DNA from 4 places in the Micromonospora sp. WMMB235 genome. Region 2 is predicted to be linked to each of the others. Evidence: riboswitches for the same ligand, from Rfam matches in the RefSeq annotation. Region 2 holds a riboswitch; each other region holds the start of a gene.
The links. Region 2 has a riboswitch for cyclic di-AMP ahead of BFV98_RS16485 (hypothetical protein). Riboswitches for the same ligand answer to the same signal wherever they lie in the genome.
Positions count from the first base shown of each region.

Region 1: it holds a riboswitch for cyclic di-AMP, as region 2 does, so the genes downstream of both, BFV98_RS30265 (C39 family peptidase) here and BFV98_RS16485 (hypothetical protein) in region 2, are expected to answer to the same signal.
Region 3: it holds a riboswitch for cyclic di-AMP, as region 2 does, so the genes downstream of both, BFV98_RS03460 (transglycosylase family protein) here and BFV98_RS16485 (hypothetical protein) in region 2, are expected to answer to the same signal.
Region 4: it holds a riboswitch for cyclic di-AMP, as region 2 does, so the genes downstream of both, BFV98_RS18945 (NlpC/P60 family protein) here and BFV98_RS16485 (hypothetical protein) in region 2, are expected to answer to the same signal.

Region 1 covers NZ_MDRX01000001.1:6,802,154-6,806,983, forward strand. The annotation lists gene BFV98_RS30260 (copper resistance CopC/CopD family protein) at 1-1,490, opposite strand, end outside; gene BFV98_RS32095 (hypothetical protein) at 1,821-2,093, opposite strand; cyclic di-AMP (ydaO/yuaA leader) riboswitch at 2,485-2,625, shown strand; gene BFV98_RS30265 (C39 family peptidase) at 2,835-3,635, shown strand; gene BFV98_RS32850 (zinc ribbon domain-containing protein) at 4,053-4,388, opposite strand; gene BFV98_RS32855 (hypothetical protein) at 4,400-4,830, shown strand, end outside.
Region 2 covers NZ_MDRX01000001.1:3,835,815-3,840,644, reverse strand. The annotation lists gene BFV98_RS16495 (helix-turn-helix domain-containing protein) at 1-85, opposite strand, end outside; gene BFV98_RS16490 (carbonic anhydrase) at 253-906, shown strand; gene BFV98_RS16485 (hypothetical protein) at 967-1,995, opposite strand; cyclic di-AMP (ydaO/yuaA leader) riboswitch at 1,999-2,130, opposite strand; gene BFV98_RS16480 (YibE/F family protein) at 2,285-3,559, opposite strand; gene BFV98_RS16475 (SHOCT domain-containing protein) at 3,724-3,933, opposite strand; gene BFV98_RS16470 (metal-sensitive transcriptional regulator) at 4,060-4,359, opposite strand; gene BFV98_RS16465 (heavy-metal-associated domain-containing protein) at 4,440-4,646, shown strand; gene BFV98_RS16460 (hypothetical protein) at 4,683-4,830, shown strand, end outside.
Region 3 covers NZ_MDRX01000001.1:840,887-845,716, forward strand. The annotation lists gene BFV98_RS03445 (SDR family oxidoreductase) at 1-148, opposite strand, end outside; gene BFV98_RS03450 (helix-turn-helix domain-containing protein) at 180-656, opposite strand; gene BFV98_RS03455 (LLM class flavin-dependent oxidoreductase) at 703-2,265, opposite strand; cyclic di-AMP (ydaO/yuaA leader) riboswitch at 2,411-2,582, shown strand; gene BFV98_RS03460 (transglycosylase family protein) at 2,581-3,240, shown strand; gene BFV98_RS03465 (YbaB/EbfC family nucleoid-associated protein) at 3,429-3,878, shown strand; gene BFV98_RS03470 (M4 family metallopeptidase) at 3,977-4,830, opposite strand, start outside.
Region 4 covers NZ_MDRX01000001.1:4,321,142-4,325,971, reverse strand. The annotation lists gene BFV98_RS18955 (C40 family peptidase) at 1-271, shown strand, start outside; gene BFV98_RS18950 (N-acetylmuramoyl-L-alanine amidase) at 342-2,375, opposite strand; cyclic di-AMP (ydaO/yuaA leader) riboswitch at 2,614-2,748, shown strand; gene BFV98_RS18945 (NlpC/P60 family protein) at 2,762-3,793, shown strand; gene dcd (dCTP deaminase) at 3,858-4,436, opposite strand; gene BFV98_RS18935 (pyridoxamine 5'-phosphate oxidase family protein) at 4,515-4,830, shown strand, end outside.

The DNA.
Region 1 (4,830 bases), 3.0 Mb from region 2:
GCGGTGACCAGCACGACGGCGACCATCAGCAACGCCTCGACCAGGACAGTGCGGCGTAGCTGATAAGTGGCGTCCATCGCGCGGTCATCCAGCCTGGGCACGACGCGCCGGCTGTTGTACAGCCCGACGAGGGCAACAGCCGCCACCAGGGCGACCTTGACGAGAAGCACCCGCCCCCAGTCGGTGGTCACGAGATGGCCCGGCCGTTCCAGGATCAGCAGGGTCAACGCGACGCCAGCGACACCCGTGAGCGCTACCGCGGCGGTGGCCGGTATGGAGAATCGCACCGCCATTTCGGCGGCACCCGTCGGTACGCCGAGGCGGGCGCGGCTCAGCAACAGGGCAGCCAGGAGAAGAACTCCGCCGACCCACACCGCGGCGGCAATGGTGTGGGCGAAATCGGCCGCCACGACGACGGCCCGAGGTTCCGCGGTGACGGTGTGCCCATCGACCAGAAAGGAACCCAGCAGCAGTGCCACGGTGACCGCCATGAGCACAGGCCGCACCGGTCGCGCTCGCACCCGCTGAACGCCGTCGCCGGCCGCGCTGACGGCGGCAGCCGTCACCAGGTTCCGGGAGTCGGTGGGTATCGCTGCGACGGTCGGAACGGAGTGACGCCCGACCGCGTGCCGGCCCCGAATCAGCGCCGCTTCGAGTGAACCGGACACGAGCAGACCGGCCGCACCGGTGAGTCGCAGGACCAGGCCGGCGGCCACCGGTGTCTGGCTGAGGGCGGTCACCGACGAGGCGCTGGCCGCCGAGGCGAAGGTGCCCTGCTCGCTGAAGACCGCCGCGAGTGCAACCAGCTCAAAGGCCGCTCCAGCCGCCACCGCCAGCCCCGCCGTCCGCACCCAGATCTGCACCACCCGGATGTCACTGCGTGTGCCGACCAGTGTGGTCAACGCGAAGACAAGACCACCGACACCGAGCAGGATCGCCCCGTAGGAAAGCCAACGCCCGACGGCGCCGACAAACCGCACCGGCGCCTGTTCCGCGTCGGCGGTGTGGCCAACAGCGTGTCCTCCCGCGTGTGCCGACGGCGAAGCCGGGGGCACACCTGGCCCACCATGGCCGGCATGTCCGTGCGGGCTGGCTGTTGCCTGGGGTTTAGCGGCCGTTCCGGGCGTCGGGGGAGGCGAGGCCACCGTAAACGTGATGACACCCGTCAGGGGGTGGGCGTCCGGGGCCGCGACGCTCCATCGCAGCTTGAACGTGCCGGTGGTCAGGCGAGCGGTCGGGTGGACCAGCCACGTTCGGCCTCCGTCGGGCGTGTGGCTGGCGGCCGGTAGGCCGATGCCGTTGCCGTCGGAAAGCTTGAATCCCGCTCCTGTGGGCGTGCCGGCGGCGCTGAGCGTCAGCCGGATCTCCTGGACGGCGCCGTCGATCCGCGCGCCGTCGGCCGGAACGGCCCGGAGCAGCTTGAAATGTGCGGCCGCAGGGGAAGCGAACCCGAGGGCCACGATGAGGGCGGGAAACAGCGCCAGCCACACCCGAATTGCCCAGCGCGCGGCGCGACGTGCTGGCGACTGAGGACATGCGAGACCCGGCGATGCAGCAAGCAAGGTCAGGCCGCCCGGCGACGCCGCTGGAAAGGCACTGTTGATCCTTCCGCCAAGGAGGCGCGGGCCGGTGCCCACACATCGCTCCCACGTGGTGCGGTCGCCATCCTAGGTCAACTACTACCCGCCCTTAGTAGGGGCGGGTCAGCTTCGACGATCCAGAAAGTCAGGTTGGGGGAGAGCGCCAGCATGGTGGCATCGCCGACTCGCAACGGCGACGGACTGCGCCGGGAGTGGTGCGAGGCATTGCCGCGGTCCCGGTCAGCCGTGGTCGGGTCGCTCTGTGGCCCCGCGGTGACGGATTTTGAAGCGGGCCACCGCGATCAGCGCGACGATCATGCTCTCGTACGCGGTTCCCACTTGCTTCGCGCGGCGCGCGCCCAACCGTCGGCAGGGCGGCGATCCGGCCTTACGCCGCCCGCCGGGATTGGGTTGATTTTCGTCGAAGCCACGTCGACATTCGAACGTCGAGCTACCCGCGGTCTGCGCGGGCTGACTGCCGGGTGTCACGAGCGCCGCCAACTTCATCTCCATGAACGCCTGTGCGGTAACGGGGAGCTCGCACTGACTTGTGTCTGCGCGCGGCCTCGGCCCGTACCACCACTACCGCCGCTGCTGCCGGCCCGGGTTTGCTGAATTGTGACTGAAATTGGTGTGGGGCTACGTACGGCCGCCCAGGAAACGGCCATTCGGGTGAGTATGCGGCGATCGGCCAAGCAATTGAGCGCCAACAGCATTCCGATGTCCGGTTACGTCCCGAGGGTTCCGCTATAACTGCTCGTCCCATTGAGTGGCATGAGTAACTGGAGGTTCCGATCAGAGTAGCGATGTTCGAGGCTTATGCAGGTGGGAGCCCTTGGCATACGACGTACCCACCGGTAATGTCGGCGCGTCCGGTGCGGTTTCCGATCGCAAGTGGCGACGCCGCTCCGACCCGCCTAATCGTGATCTCATGAACCGGGGACCCAGGCAACACCGGGGTGAATCCGCGAGCCACGGCCCGCGGTAGGGCGTACTTCCCGCCCGAATCCGTCAGCTAACCCGGTAGGCGGCCACGGAAGGAGTGCCAGCCTCGTGCGAAACACCTCCCGATACTCCCCACGCCTCCACGGCATCGCGGTGCCGACACTCGCCTGACTGTGAGTCCCGGCAACTGCCCCCCAGCCCGGCCCACCGGGCGCTCCCCATCCCCGCGGCACCCCGCCCAGTCACAACGTGCGTGAGTTCCTCCGCGCGTCGGGCCGGCCTGTGCCGCTCCAGCCCGTGGAGGAACACATGAAGCACCACATGAAGCGTCAGCTGCGGCGTCTTGTGACCGAGCGCCCGTACAAGATCATCGCCGGCTCCGCCGCGGCGCTCGTGCTCGCCAGCGGCGTCGGCACGGCGCTGGCCGCCACCGATCACAACGCGCCCGTCCGCCAGGGGAACACCGCCGCCGGGCTGGCTCCGCGGCTCGGTGATGTCGCCACCCGCGGCGAGGCTCGCGTCGCCGCCGAGCCGTCGCCGTCAGCGAAGGACAGGGCCACGACCGACCCGGACGTGACCAAGAAGGCGAGGCCGAAGCCTCCGTCGACCAAGGTCCTCGACCACACCTACGAGGCGCAGACTGCCTACTGGAACTGCGGCCCGGCCGCTGTGCGCAACGCGCTCAGCGCGAGCGGCGTCGAGACCACCCAGGACGCGATGGTCGCCCCGCTGAACGCTGGCGAGAACGGCACCAACTCGGCGGAGGACACCACTCGCGGGCTCAACCAGATGGTCAAGGGCAACCCGTACCGGACGCACATGATCCCGGGCCAGGCCGCGACGCCGGCGCAGATCGACCAGCTCCAGGCCGACGTGGTCACCGCCATCACCGACGGCCGTGCCGTGGTCGCCAACACCGTCGGCTCCGCGACCGATACAGACGGCGGCTGGCACTCCTTCCCCGGCGGCCACTACATCGCCGTGGTCGGATATAAGGACGACGGCCGGACGGTGCGGATCGCCGACTCCGCCGACCCGAACATGGCCGCCTACTGGATGACCACCATCGACCTGGCGAACTGGATGGCCACCCGCGGCTACTCCGCCTGATCCCATCTCCGGCCCTCGGGCACCGGCTCGTTCGAGCCGGTGCCCGTCGCCTTTCGGTTCGCGCCCAGTAGCAGGCAGGACGGCACGTCGTGCGCCCTCTGGTATGGCTCAGCCGATCATCTTGTGCGGTCAGGTTAGGTGCCGCCCGACGCGGCGGGCAGGGGCGAACACGTACAGGTCCAGCATGCCGGGTGGGTTGGCCAGGCCGGGGCCGCCGGCGCGAAATCCGAACCAGCCCCTCTGTGGACTTTGGTGCGTCACCGATAACGGCATGACGCCGACACGGGAAACTCCATAGTGCCGCTCGCTGCTATAGGATTACGGCATGAGCACCCATGCTGAGCATGGGTGCCGTGACTTTGTGTCCGAATCCCTCGGACACAACATCTCCACATATTGATCATGGGTTGAACGGGCTCACTTGCCTGAGGCTCCTGTGGTCGGTGTACATCGTTCCTGATCGCAGATGATGCTGATCTTGTTTCTGTGCAGGAGCGCGGCCAGGTCATGCGGGTTCTGGGCGTCGCTGGCGAGGCCGGGATGTCCCATCAGTCGCGCGATGATGTGGTCTTCCCTGAGGTAGAGCATCTTGCGTCGGCCGTTGGTGGGCTGTTGGGTGCTGGTGTGGCCTTGGCGGCATCGGTAGCCCGGACGCTGGTTGATCCAGTGGGATTCCAGTCTTCGGCCGCATGGTGCGCAGCGCAGCAGGCCGGTGAACAGGTAGCGGCGGGCAGTCCCGTCGTGGCTGGCCACAACTGCACACCGTGCTGTTCGAGCAGGGGTGCCAGGTGCTGCAGCTGGTTGGCGGAGAATGCTCGTTCGTATTCGCCGACCACGATCGCGTCGAACCCACGGTGCGGATCGGGGAGCGCGGCCAGCAGCGCGGCGGCCTGCGGACGCTGCCGCCAGCCGCGGCGGCGCGAGCAGCCGGCATCGAAGTACTCGGCGACGATCAGCCCGTGACCGGCGACGAGTTCGCTGGCGCAGTCCCGCTGCCAGTGCCGGGACGTCACCCGGTCTTGATGCTCGATGGTCGACATCCGGCCGTAGAACGCAAACCGCAGACCACCCTGCCGCCGGACGCGCGGCTGCGCGCCGGCGTGCGGCTGGCTGTTGAGCCATCGGGTCATGGGATCCGCGGGATCGTCACTCTGGTGGTCCGACACGCCAACATTTCTACGAAGGATCTTCATGG
Region 2 (4,830 bases):
CCAGCAGCACGTGGCCGTGGTTGGTGAGGAAGGTCCAGTTACGGCGGCTCCCGTCCTCAACTGGTGTGGTCGCCATGGTGGTCATGCTATGGCCACGTCCGCCACCTGCCGAATCGGCGCGGTCCGGGGCGGGGCGCCGACGGGAAAGTATGAAATGCGTATCACGAATCTTGACGTGCCCCCAGGTGCGTGTGACCGTGGGTCGCGAGGCCGTTCGGCCTGGTGGTTCCCCAGGTAGACGAGGTGAGGGACATGACGCCGAGCACCCCGGAGCAGGCACTGACCGAACTGCGTGCCGGTAATCACCGGTTCGTCACGGGCGTCCCGCAGCATCCGAATCAGGACGCCGGGCACCGGGCGGCTGTGGCCGACGGCCAGCACCCGTTCGCGGTGATCGTCGGCTGCTCCGACTCGCGGCTCGCCGCCGAGATCATCTTCGACCGCGGTCTCGGTGACCTCTTCGTGGTACGTACCGCCGGGCACACCGCCGGGCCGGAGGTGCTCGGCAGCGTCGAGTACGCCGTCACCGTGCTGGGCACCCCGCTCGTGGTGGTGCTCGGGCACGACTCCTGCGGCGCGGTCCAGGCCGCCCGGGAGGGGGTCCGGACCGGCGCCGCCCCGGCCGGGCACCTGGGCGCTGTGGTGGACGCGGTCTCGCCGAGCCTGTTGCGCGCCGCCCGCCAGGGGGTCGAGGACCTCGACGGCATCGTCGACGTCCACATCGCGCAGACCGTGGAGACGCTGCTGGCCCGGTCCGCCGTGCTGGCCGAGCGGGTGGCCGCCGGGCGGTGCACGGTGGTGGGCATGTCGTACCGGCTCGCCGGTGGCGAGGTGCGGACCGTGGCGCAGGCCCCGGCCCCGCTGCCCGCCCCGGCCGCGCCCGCCGACCCGGCGCTGGCCGGCTGATACGCACGGACGACGAAAAAGGGGCCGCCCGAGGGCGGCCCCTTTTTCGTGATGTCCGGGTCAGAGCATCGACATGTGGACGTGGTCGGTGTGGTTCGAGGGTCCGCTGTACGAACTCCAGCCGGTGGCCGGGAACCAGATCTGCCGGTTCCAGATGACGTAGTAGATGCCCAGCCGGTCGGCGTTGCGGATGAGGAAGGCGGCCACCTCGTTGCCGTACCGGCGGGTGTCGTTGTTGTGCCAGGGCGCGAAGCCGCTGTTCTGGAGCGACCAGTCGCACGCCTTGCCCTTGGGGTGCTCCCACGGCCCGCCGGGCCGGTAGCAGCCCACGAAGCGCTTGAAGCCCGCGCGCCGGACCTCCTTGTACGCGTGCAGCGTGCGCGGCGTGACGCAGCCCGAGGTGGTCGGGTCGTCCTCGCTGCACGACTCCGCCTTCCACCCGCCGTCGGCGGTGCGGCCGGGGCCGATCTTGGCGACCGGTGAGGTGGCGGAGACCAGGCCGCCGGTGAAGCCGAGACCGCCGACGAGCTTCAGCGCGCGCTCGGCCTGCACCTTCTCGCGCTCCATCGCGTTCTTCTGCTTCTCCTGCTCGCGCACCTCGGCGTCGAGCGCGATCTTGGCCTGCTCGGCGCGGGTCTTGACCGCGTTGATGGCGGCCAGGCGCTGCGCGTTGAGGAGGTTCAGCTCGTCCAGGGCGTTGACCCGGCGGACGAACGAGTCGGGTGAGTTGCTCTCCAGCAGCATGGCCATCGCGCCCATCCGGCCGGTCCGGTAGGACTGGGCAGCGAGCTGGTTGACCTGCGGGCTGAGCGCTTCGAGCTCGGCCTGTGCCGTCTTCACCTCGGCCGCCAGCCGCCGCTGGCGGTCCTGGGACTTGGCGAGCTTCGCCTTGGCCTGGAGGAAGGCCCGGTTGGCGGCGTCGATCGCCTCGGTGATGAGCGGCGGTTCGCCGTCCTCCTCGTGTCCCGAGGGGTTGCCGGGGGCCGCCGCGGTGGGGGCCGCGGTCGCCGGGGTCGGCCCGGCCAGCACGGCCAGCGAGGCCAGCACGGCCACCACGGGTGTCAGCCAGCGGCGCAGGGGTGCCGTCACAGTGTTCCCTTCCGTCGGCCGCCGACCGGGTTAGCTGACGGGTTCGGGACGGAAGTGGCCCCTACCGCTGTCGCGGATTCACCCCATGTACCTGGTTCCCCGGTTCGCCCGCAGGCGATTGGGCGGCGGCACCGCTGGCGCCGGTGCGCGCCTTCGGCGGTGACCGGCAGCGAGGTTACCTGACAGCACTCCTGAGGATCTACGTCCGGAAGCCGACCAATAGCGAGATTTCGCCGTGGCGCACCGTGACCAGCGTCGCGTTTGAAATCGATGGTCACGCTGCGGAGTGTCACCATGCGGCCTCCGTACTCTTCCCGCCGCCCAGGGCCTCCAGCGCGTCGTCGCGTCCGGCCGGCGGCCGGGCCGCGGGTGGCGCCGGCTCCGCGCCGCGCGAGCGCCGCCCGGCGGTGGTCACGATCGCGGCCAGTCCGGTCGTCAGCGGTACGGCGGCGATCAGGCCGAGCGTCGCCACCGCGCTGCGGACGATCTCCTGGGCGAGGAACTCGCTGGTGAGGATCTCACTCACCGGGCGGGAGTCGGCAACCAGGAGGAGCAGCAGCGGCAGCGAGGCGCCCGCGTACGCCAGCACGATGGTGTTGACGGTGGATGCGATGTGGGCCCGGCCGACCCGGGTCGCCGCCCGGTAGAGCTGCCGCCGGGACAGTCCGGGGTTGGCGTGCGCCAGTTCGGTGACGGTGGCCGCCTGGGTGACTGTGACGTCGTCCAGCACGCCCAGCGAGCCGATGATGATGCCGGCCAGCAGCAGCCCGTGCAGGTCCACGTCGCCCTGGAACATGGACAGCGTGGTGGCGTCCTCGCTGCCGAAGCCGGTCAGGTGGGTGGCGGACGTGGCGAGCAGGCCGAGCACGCCGGTGACCACCAGGCTGCCGAGCGTGCCGAGCACCGCGACCGACGTCTGCGCGGTGATCCCGTGGGTCAGGTAGAGCACCACGAACATGATCAACGCGGCGCCCACGATCGCGACCAGCAGCGGCGGCTGGCCGGCGCCGATGCCCGGCAGCACGAAGCCGAGGAGGATGGCGAAGCTGGCCACCAGGCCGCCGAGCGCGGCGAGCCCGCGCCACCGGCCGAACGCCACGATCGCGGCGGCGAACAGCACCATCAGCCAGATCAGCGGCGTGCCGCGCTGGTGCTCGGCGATGTTGTAGGACTTCACCGCCGGGTCGGCCGGGTCGGTCAGCTCGACCAGGACGACCTCGTCGCCGACCGCGACCCGGGGTGCGCCCGGCCCGGCCGGGATCGGCGTCTCGACCTGCCGGCCCGCGTCCGGGCCCTGCTCGGCGGTGACCGTCACCGTGCCGCAGGGGCCACCCCCGCCCTCCGGGGCCTCCGGGGTCGGTGGGCAGGGCTCGGTGACCACCCGGGTCACGGTGCCGTGGTAGCGGGGGACGTCAGCGCCGCCGACCGGCTCCCGGTCCTGCCCGGGCCAGAGCACCAGCGCCGCGATCACTGTGAGCGCGAACAGCGGCACCACCACGGCGACGAGCAGCCGTCGTACGCCCGGCGGCGCGGCGGGTGCGGGGCGGGTGTGGTCGGCACCCATGGCGTCTCTCCCAACGGTCGCGGCGACGCCTGGTCCGCCGGACCGGTCTGGTCACCCGGCCGGCGCGGACGTGTCGACCACGTCCGGGTCGTCGCCCGGCCATGGTAGGCAGCCCGGCCGGCCGCTCCCGGGCGGCGCGACCGGTGACGCGCGCCCCGCTCGGGTCAGGCCAGGCCCGCCCGGCGCCGCCGGTACTCGTCCTCGTCGATCTCGCCGCGGGCGTACCGCTCGTCCAGGATGCGCCGGGCCGTCGTCGGGCCCAGATACTGCGGGCCGGTCCACCGCACGGCCGCCCAGACGAGCCCCGCCAGCACCCCGAGCACCAGCAGAGACCAGATCCACATCCAGCCCATCATCGGGCTCTGCCACATCATCGGGCCGCCCTCCGTCCGTCGCCGCGGGTCCGCCGGTCCGGCCTGCCCGCCACTTCGACGGTACGTCCGCCCGGGCGCGTCGGCACGGGTCGATGTGCCCTGGTCCTGAGGGCCGGAGGTCCCCGCTCAGCCGCGCTTCATCAGGCGCCCGACGGCGGCCATCATCTCGGTCGCCATCTCGTCGGCCCGGCCCTCGGCGGCGCCCTCGTGCATGCAGTGCCGGGCGTGGCCGTCGAGCAGGCCCAGGCCGACCTTGTCCAGCGCCGCCTGGATGGCCGAGATCTGGGTCAGCACGTCGATGCAGTAACGGTCGTCCTCGACCATCTTCTCGATGCCACGGACCTGGCCCTCGATCCGGCGGAGCCGGGCGAGGAGTTGGTCCTTGCTGGCGGTGTAGCCCCGGGTCGGGCTGGACGGCGCGGTCATGAAACCGAGGATAGCGTACCCCTCGGGGGTATGCTAACGTTCGGGACGTACCCCTGGGGGGTATCAGATCGGAGGGCGAGATGGAGACCACCTACCAGGTGAACGGCATGACCTGCGGGCACTGCGTCAACTCGGTGAGCATCGAGCTGAGCGCACTTCCGGGCGTCACCGACGTCCAGGTCGACCTGGCCGGCGGCCGGGTCACCGTCACCAGTCAGAACCCGCTGGACGTGGACGCGGTCCGCGCGGCGGTCGACGAGGCCGGTTACGACCTCGTCGGTGTGTGACGGGTCCGGCGGACCCGCGACAACCGAGGAGACACCATGAACACGGCGACGAAGCTCAGCGGCTTCGCGCTCGGCCTCGTGGCGGTGTTCGGCGCGGCGTACGGGATCGGCAACCTGACCGATCCCGTCGCCCCGGCCGCCGAGACCCGACACGACGACACCGACAGCGACCACGGGGCCGGCG
Region 3 (4,830 bases), 3.0 Mb from region 2:
CCGGGGTGACTCCGGGCAGGTCCACGGTGTCCGGGTTGCGGGCGCCGGCCCAGACGGTGGCGCCGCGTGCGATGAGTTCGGCGGCCAGGTGCCGGCCGAAGCCGCGGTTGGCGCCGGTGACCAGGGCGGTGCTTCCAGCGATCTTCATGTCTCGCTCCGAGGTGTGGGGAAGGGAGGGGTCAGGCGGACAGCAGGCCCGGACCGGGCAGGACGGCCAGCTCGCCGGGGGGTACGTCGTGCCCCGCGCCGCAGCGCAGCCGGGCGTGTACCGCGGCGCCGCACTCCTCGTGGGCCACCCGCACCGCCGGGCCCGCCTCGTCGGCGGCGTACGTGTCGCCCCACTGCCGCAGCGCGACGAGCACCGGGATCAAGTCGCTTCCCTTCGCAGTGAGCACGTACTCGTCGCGGGTGCGCTGCCCGGGCTCCCGGTAGGGACGCCGGTCGAGCAGCCCGTCGGCGACGAGCTGCTTGAGGCGTGCGGCGGCCACCGGCTCGCTGACGCCGACCCGCCGGGCGAAGTCGTCGAAGCGGCGGGTGCCGAACGACGCCTCCCGCAGCAGGAGCAGCGTGGTGCGGTTGCCGACCACCTCCAGCGCCCGGGCGATCGAGCAGTTGGCGGTGGACCAGGAGTCACGCTGCGCAAGGAGGTCCGTCATGGCGTCGACGGTACCCCCTGACTTAAGTAAGCAGAAGCCAGCTACCTCACAGCTGGCCGGGGAAGAACCCGTGCCGGGCCAGCGGCTCGACGATCTGGTGCTCCTCGTACGACAGGTGCGACAGCAGCGTGTCGGTGAGCAGGTCCACCGCCTCCTGGAGCTGCGTGAAGTCGCCGGGCCGCCGGACCAGCTCCACGAGCGCCCGGTCGACGCTCTCCACCACCCCGTGGATCACCACGTGCTCCTCCTCGAGGCGGTCCAGCACCGCGGCCAGCCCGGCCTCTGAGCGGCGCAGGTGCGGGAAGACCGAGGCGTCCTCCAGCCCGTGGTGCTGGGTGACCATCGTGCAGTAGGCCGCGCAGTACGCCCCGAGCGTCCAGTTGTTCTGCCGCATGGTCATCTCGTTGAGCGCGGCCCGCGCCCGGCCCGGCGAGACCGAGCCCTGCTTGACCTGTTCGAGCAGGTCGCGCACCTGGGCCAGCTCCTGGCGCAGATGGTCGTGCACGTCCACCAGGTGCTGCCCGGCGGCCTGTCCCCGGGCCGGGTAGACGTGTCCGGCCGGCGGCGGCGGAGCGCTCGGGCGGGTGGACTCGTCCCACGGGCGGCGTGTGCTCAGGCGTACCCCCGGGTCGGGGGTGGGGGTGACGCGGAGCGTGCTCGGGCCGTCGGCGGTGGTCGGCTCGTCGGCGGCCTCCCGGGCGCCGCCGGCGGGCGTGGCGCGCTCGGCGGCGACCAGCTCCCGGACCGCGGGGGCCACCTCCTGGCCGAAGATCTGGATCGCGCGCGGCTCGTCGCTGCCGAGGATGAACGTGGTGATGCCGTGCTCCAGGGTGAGCCCGGCCAGTTCCTCCACCCACTGCTCCGGCGGCCCGGTCAGGAAACCGGCCGACGAGCGGGCGAACGTGCCGGTCACGTTGAGCATGCGGCGGATCGCGGCCGGGTCGCGCCCGGCGGCCCGGGCGCCCTCGTCCACGAGCGCGTTCAGGGCGGGCAGCTCGTCGGGGCCCTTGGGCAGGTACGACAGGGACGGCAGCCAGCCGTCCGCGGCGCGGCCCACCAGGCGCAGCATGCGCGGCTTGTACGCGCCGACCCAGATGCCGACCGGATGCGCGGGCGCCGGGCCGCGCTTGGCGCCGACCACCCGGTAGTGCTCGCCGTCGACACGGATCATGCCGCGGCTGCCGGTGTCCCAGACCTCGCGGATCACCCGGATCGCCTCGTCGAGGGCGTCGACGGCGGCGCCGGGGGACAGGCGCCGCCCGCCCGCCCCCTCGATCGCGTCCCAGAACGCGCCCGCGCCGAGTCCCAGCTCGACCCGGCCGCCGGTGAGCAGATCCAGGCTGGCGACGCTGCGGGCCAGTACCACCGGCTGGCGCAACGGCAGGTTGAGGACGTTTCCGGCCAGGCGGATGCGTTCGGTCGCCGCGGCCACGTAGGACATCAGCGTCCAGGTGTCCAGGAAGCCCGGCTGGTAGGGATGGTCCTGGAACGTGACCAGGTCCAGCCCGACCTGCTCGCACAGCCGGGCCAGCGCCACGACCTGGTCGGGCTGCCCGGCGGCGGGGGTGATGAAGCCGCCGAAGGTCAGCTCGTGTCCGTGATCGGTCATCCGTCAAGCCCTCCCGTGATCTTGCCTGGCCCTGCCACCGTAGCGCCGCCGCCGGTAGCCCGGCCGGGTGAAGAGCGTCACAAGAAGTGGACGATCGTCGCAAATCGCTCCTAGCGTCGGTTTCGTTCGCAGACGCGGACACCGCGGGCCGGAAACGCCAAATCCCGCCGCCGTCCCCGGTAACCGGACCTCGCGCGGGAGCGGGGGAACCACACGTTCCACGGTGCATCGTCACCTCGGGGTGAAGCCGCCACCGGCGGCCGGGCTCCTCGGCCCGAACCCGACAGCTCACCTCGTCGGCGTGGAGGAATCCACATGGCAACTGAATACTCAGCCCGAAGCCGCCGTACCGCCCTCGGAGCGGTCCTGGCCGGCGCCGCCGTCGGCGCCGCGACCCTGTTCGGCCCGGCCGCTCCGGCCAGCGCAGGCGTCAACTGGGACGCGGTCGCGCGCTGCGAGTCGGGCGGCAACTGGAAGATCAACACCGGTAACGGCTACTACGGCGGGCTCCAGTTCTCCCGCGCCACCTGGAACGGCTACGGCGGCAAGAAGTACGCCGCCCGCGCCGACCTGGCCAGCCGGTCCGAGCAGATCGCCGTCGCGGAGAAGGTGCGGCGCGGCCAGGGCATCGGCGCGTGGCCGGTCTGCGGCAAGAAGGGCGGCTCGGCGAGCGCGGCGACCCGGTCCGAGCGGGCCACCACAAAGGCGGCCCCGAAGCGGGCCGCCACGCGCGAGGCCGCGCCGGAGCGGGCGGCCACCCGCAAGGCCGCGCCGGAGCGCGCCACGACGACGGTGGCGCCGCAGCCGTCGTCCGGCGCCGGGACGTACCTGGTCCGGCGTGGGGACACGCTGTCGGAGATCGCCGTGACGCAGCGCGTCGACGGCGGCTGGCGCGCCCTGCACGAGCGCAACCGCGCAGTGGTCGGCGACGACCCCGGCCTGATCTTCCCCGGTCAGCGGCTGCGGCTGCGCTGACAGCGGTCCGAGAACGCCCGGCCGGGGCGACCCGGCCGGGCGTTCGCCCCGTCCGCGACACGCCGCGTCGACGGTGTCCGGCCTGCTCCCGGCGTCCGGGAGACGGTCCGCAACGGTGGTGACCGCGATTCGTCGGAGCCGGTTGCTAGGGTCACGATGCTCGGCTAAGACGTGAAGAAAGCGCGGATATGACCAACGACCCGTTCTCGGCGGCCGCGAGCATCGACGAGCTGCTGACCCGCACGCAGCAGGCGCTCACCGCGATGCGCTCCCGGGCCTCGGCGCACGCCGACGGCGAGCCCGGCGACCTGCTGCGCGCCGAGGGCACGGCCGCCGGCGGCCGGGTCCGCGCGGTCGCCGTCCAGGGTGGCCGGCTGGATTCCGTGACGATCGACCCGGAACTGGCCGGCGAGCCCTTCGACGTCCTCTGCGGACACTTCGTCACCGCCGCCAACGCCGCGCTGTCCGAGCTGGACGCCCGGGTCAGCGCGTCGGCGCGGGCCGACGCCGACGCGCTCGCCGCCCGGCTCGGCAGCATGGGCGACCAGGCCGAGCTGTTCGGCCGCGCGATGCACGAGGCGGCCGCGCGGATCCACCGCGACCGCGGCACCGCGTCCCAGGGCGCGCGCCGGGCCTGACACGGCGAAACGGCCGGCCCGACACGGCGGGACGCCGGTCCGGACACGGCGAGGCGGCCGGCCGCCGGGAGGACGACGACCGGCCGCGCACGCCACGGTCAGCTCAGGGTGACCGCGGTGTCGTCGACGACGAAGGACGTCTGCAACGAGCTGTCCTCCACGCCGCTGAACGAGATGGTCGCCGTGGTGCCTGCGAGCGACGAGATGTCGAAGGACCGCTGCACGTAGCCGGTGGCCTTGTTCAGGTTGGAGTACGTGGCCAGCGTGGTGCTGCCCGCCTTGACGGTGAGCTTGTCGTACGCGGTGCTGGTGGTCGACTCCGCGCTGTCGATGTGCAGCCAGAAGCTCAACGTCGCCCGGCAGCCGGCCGGGATCGTCACCGACTGGCTGAGCGTGTCGGTGTGCGACGAGCCGTACCCGTCCAGCCACGCCTTGTACGAGCCGCCGTGCGCGGCCTGGCCGCTGTCGGTGGTGATGACGCCGGACGAGGCGCTCCAGCTCACGTTGCCGGACTCGAAGCCCGGGTTGGCGAGCTTGTTGCCGGAGCAGCCGCCCGACGGCGGGGTGGTCGTGGTGCTCGGGGTGGGCGTCGGGGTGCCGCCGGCGCAGGTCGGGTCACCGGACTGGGCCGGCACGCTCACCGCGTCCCAGGCCGCCTTGACCGTGTTGAACTCCGCGCAGCTGCCCGGGTAGAGGTTCTTCGCCGCCTGGAGCGTCCAGGTGCGGTACTTCAGGTACGACGAGGACGAGGTCTTCAGCAGCATGCCGTTGTACATGATCTTCATGGCCTTCTGGATGCCCAGGCCGGTCACGCTGCTGCCGTTGCAGGTCGAGCTGGACGGTTGCCCGTTGGTGGGGCTGCTGCCGTTGGTGAGCAGGTAGAACCAGTGGTTGCCCGGGCCGGCCGCGGCGTGCACCTCGGTCGACGGGATGCTGCTGGAGTAGCAGTTCG
Region 4 (4,830 bases), 490 kb from region 2:
CTCGTTCGACTGCTCCGGTCTCACCCAGTACGCGTACAAGGCGGCGGGCATCTCGCTGACCCACTTCACCGGCGCGCAGTGGAACGAGGGCCGCAGGATCTCCCGCTCCGAGGCCCGCCCCGGTGACCTGGTGTTCTTCGGTTCCGACCTGCACCACGTCGGGCTCTATCTCGGCAACGGGGTGATGGTGCACGCGCCACGTACCGGCAAACCGGTCCAGGTGTCGAGCATCAGCACGATGCCGATCGCCGGCTTCGTCCGGGTCGCCTGATCCGGAACCCTGGCAGCGAGAAGGCCCCCGGTCCACGCGGACCGGGGGCCTTCCCGTGTGCGGTGCCGGGTCAGCGCGGCGCGCCGACCGGGGACGGCAGGATCAGCACGTCGTCCAGGTTCACGAACATGATCCGGTGACCGAACTGGACCTGCACGTAGCGGTTCTCGCCGCGGACCACGGTCCGGTCACCCGGTGCCGAACCGTCGAACGAGACCGCCCGGTAGTACTCGCCGGGCAGCACCCCGCCCACCGCGTACCGCTGGCCGGCGGCGAACGTGTACTGAAGCGGCGAGATGGTCTGGTACGGGATGGTGTCCGGGTAGGCGGCCTGCTCCGGGTAGGCCCGCCCGTACACCGGGATGGTGGCCTTGCCGGGCCGCGGCGTCACGACGAAGCCGGTGGCCCACTTGGCCGTCGGCGCGGAGGCCGGGTTGAGGAACCACGCCTTCTGGCCGAGGTACCAGATCGCCGTCCAGTCGCCCTGGCGGCCGGCGAGCGCGTACGTCTGACCGGCGGAGGCGCGGGCGCCGTGGTCGGAGATGTACATGGTGTCCGGCGTGCCGTCCGGGCGCAGCCCGAGGTCGTTGACGAGCGGGGCGTCCGGGCTCGGCGCGGTCCGCAGGATCACCGACGAGGAGCCGCGCGACGGGCACGGTTCGGCCGGCGGCCGGGGCGTCGGGACGCCCGGCGGCTGCTGGTTGCAGCCGAAGAACGCCGGCCGGTTGGTGGCGAAGTCCGGGTCGATGGTGACCAGGCCGGTACGGGGCGTGCCGGTGCTGCGGAACGGCGCCTTCATCAGGTCGAAGTAGTGCGACCAGTCCCAGTACGGTCCCGGATCCCAGTGCATGCCGCCCACCGCGCCGGCGTTGATGCCGGGCACGTTGTCGTGGCCGATGATGTGCTGCCGGTCCATCGGGATGCCGAGCTTCAGCGCCAGGTGACGCACCAGCTTGGCGGAGGTGCGGTACATCGCCTCGGTGTACCAGGTGCCCTGACCGGCGAAGCCCTCGTGCTCCAGGCCGATGGACTTGGCGTTGACGTACCAGTTGCCGGCGTGCCAGCCCACGTCCTTGGTCTTGATGTGCTGGGCGATGTAGCCGTCCACCGAGCGCAGCGTGTAGTGCCAGCCCAGGTAGTCGGCCCGCTTCACCAGGTCGACACTCGGGCCGAAGTAGCCCTCGGTGTCGTGGATGACGATGTACTCGATCTTCTGCTGCTTCGGCCGGTCGCCCAGGTCGTGGTTGCCGTAGTCGCCCGGGTCGTCGCTGAGCTGCTCGTACGGCGCGGGGATCCACTCGCAGGCCAGCCGCACCGGGCACTCCAGCCCGTCCGGTCGCTCGGCGTTGCGCAGGCCCAGGCGGGCCAGCCGGGAACGGTCCGGCTTCGCGGCGGTGGCGGCGAGCGTGACCCGCTGGCCGTCGTCGGTGGTCCGGCTGGCGCCCTGGCCGAGTTGGTCGTAGACCTCGTCGGCGAAGGCCGCCGCGGCGTCCGAGGTGTCCGCGCCGGAGTACCGGGCCACCGCGCCGTACCAGGCCGCCGGATCGGTGCCGGCGCCGACCGGCCCACCCAGAGCCTTCTGGTACGACGCCAGCAGCGCGGCGCCACCGCGGATGTTCGCGGCCGGCTCGGTGCGTAGCGTGCCCGCGTCGAGCCCGGTGAGCGCGGCGGCGGCGTCGAGCGTCTGGAGCGAGGCCGGCGGCAGCGGGGTCTCCCGCTTCGGTGCGGCCGCGGTGGCCGGATCGAGCTTCAGCGGCCGGGAGTCGTCGCCGCGCGGGTCCTCGTCCTCGTCGACGTGGGCGCTGCCCGGCATGGCGAGGATGTGCGCGGCGTCGGTCAGGTGCATCGGGCCGTAGCCGCCGCTGGTGCTCGGCTGCCCGGTGTGGGTGTCCCAGCGGGACTCCAGATAGGAGACACCGAGCAGCACGTTCTGCGGTACGCCGTACTCGGCCGCGGCGGCGGCGTATTGTTGTTGCCGGTCGCTCGCGGACGCGGACGTGTCCGGCGCGGCGGTCACCGGGCCGGTCGTCGCCAGCGCGGTGGCGGTCGCCACTGCGGCGGCGAGCAGTATCCGTCTGCCCGACGGCGGGGCGGAGAGGTGCATCGAACCTCCTGGACAGGGATGGGGGTCACTGCGTTTCCACCCTCACTCCGCACACCCGCGAGGGTCAATACCTTTCCAGTGAGTAATCAGCCTTGAAAGAAAATTTCACCTCCGACCGGGGTGCGGCGCCTCATCGCGTACGGAGTGTCACGGCGCTGGAAGTTGCGGATCGATAACGGTGGTCCCTACTCTGGTGAATCGTCGGCCGCACGTCTCACCGTCCAACCCGGTCGGTGACGGTCCGACACCGCCGAGTCGCCTCCGGGCGAGCCGGGGAACCAGGTACCTGGGGTGAATCCGCAGCGATGCGGTAGGGCGGCTCCCTTCCCGCCCGAATCCGTCAGCTAACCCGGTAGGCGGTACGGAAGAAGGAGTACGGACGCCCGGTGGCACTCCATGCCCCGCGGCCGTCGTCGAGCCGGTCGGTCGACCGGTCCACGGCTGTGCCGCGTACCCGCTGGTCCCGCTTCACCACAGCCCTCGCCGCTCTCGTCGGCACCGCAGTCATCCTGACCGGTGGCGCCACGGCGGCACACGCCGAACCCTCGGTCGCCGAGATCGAGGCGCAGATCGACCGCGACTGGAACAAACTCGAACCGGTCATCGAACAGGTCAACGCCGTACGCGAGCAGCTCGCCGCGCGGCGCAAGCAGGCCGACGCGCTCGGCCGGCAGATCGCACCCCTCCAGGCCCGGGTGGACGCCGCGCTCGGCCAGGTCGGCGGACTCGCCGCCGACGCCTACAAGGGTGACAACCTCTCCACCGTCAACGCGCTGCTGGGCAGCCGCTCACCCGGTGACCTGGTCAACGGCCTGGAACTGCTCGACCGCTTCGCGCACCGCCAGCACGAGCAGGTGCGCTCCGTCGCCGCGCTGCGCGACGAACTGGCGGCGAAGAAGAAGCCGCTGGACGAGATGATCGCCGGACTGGCGCGTACCGAGGCCCAGCTCGCGGCGAAGAAGAAGCAGATCGACGCCGAGATCGCCCGGCTGCAGAAGCTGCGGCTCAAGGTGTACGGCAACGGTGGCGGCGGCCCGCTGCGCCCGGCGCCCTGCCCCGCCGGTTACCCCGGTGGCGCGGCCGGAGCGGCGGTCAAGTTCGCCTGCGCCCAGATCGGCAAGATCTACGTGTGGGGCGCGGCCGGGCCGGATCACTTCGACTGCTCGGGCCTGACCATGGCGGCCTGGGCCAAGGGCGGTGTCTCGCTGCCGCACAACGCGCGCCAGCAGCACGGCATGACGAAGCGGGTGAGCCGGGCCGAGCTGCGCGCCGGTGACCTCGTCTTCTACTACAGCGACCTGCACCACGTGGCGATGTACGTGGGCGACGGCTGGGTGGTGCACGCCTCCCAGTCCGGCAAGCCGATCACCATGAAGCGGGTCGACGACGGCGACATCAACAGCTACGGCCGGGTGTAAGGAAGGGCCCCCTCTTAACGCCTCCGGTAGAGGAGGGGGCCCCTATTAACAACTGTGGGCGCCGTCAGCGGGTCGGCCAGGTGCGCCAGCTCTGCCAGGACCGGCTCGGCGTCGGTCCGCGCTGCCCCTGGTAACGCGAGCCGTAGACGGCCGAGCCGTACGGGTGCTCGGCCGGCGAGGAGAGCCGGAAGATGCAGAGCTGGCCGATCTTCATGCCCGGCCAGAGCGTGATCGGCAGGTTCGCCACGTTCGACAGCTCCAGCGTGACGTGACCGGAGAAACCCGGGTCGATGAAGCCGGCGGTCGAGTGGGTCAGCAGCCCCAGTCGCCCGAGGCTCGACTTGCCCTCCAGCCGGCCGGCGAGCTGGTCACCCAGCGAGATCACCTCAAGGGTGGAGGCGAGCACGAACTCGCCCGGGTGCAGCACGAACGGCTGCCCCTCCGGCACCTCCACCATCGAGGTCAGGTCGTCCTGCTGGATCGACGGGTCGATGTGCGTGTAGAGGTGGTTGTTGAAGACCCGGAACAGCCGGTCCAGGCGTACGTCGATGCTCGACGGCTGCACCAACGTGGGCTCGAAGGGCTCCAGCGCGAGCGTGCCGGCCTTGATCTCGGAGACCAGGTCGCGGTCGGAGAGCAGCATCGGAACACCATAGCGACAGGTGCCGGTGACCTGCGTGTCGCACTACATCTTCGTACACGTGTTCGATAGAGTGTCCACATGGCTTCCTGGTCCGAATTCGCCGCCGACGAGCCCCGCCTCGCCGCCGAGATCCGCCTCCTGATGCAGCAGTACGGGCCGGGCTTCGGCTATCTCGCCACGGTCCGCGCCGACGGCGGGCCCCGGGTGCACCCGGTCTCCCCGGTGTTCACCGCCGACGGCCTCTGGTGCTTCGTCATCGACTCGCCGAAGCGCCGCGACCTCGAACGCGACGGCCGCTACGCGCTGCACTCGTTCCCGCCGGAGGAGAGCGACGACGAGGCGTACGTGGCAGGCCGCGCCCGGCCGGTGACCGACCCGGCCACGGTGGCCCGCC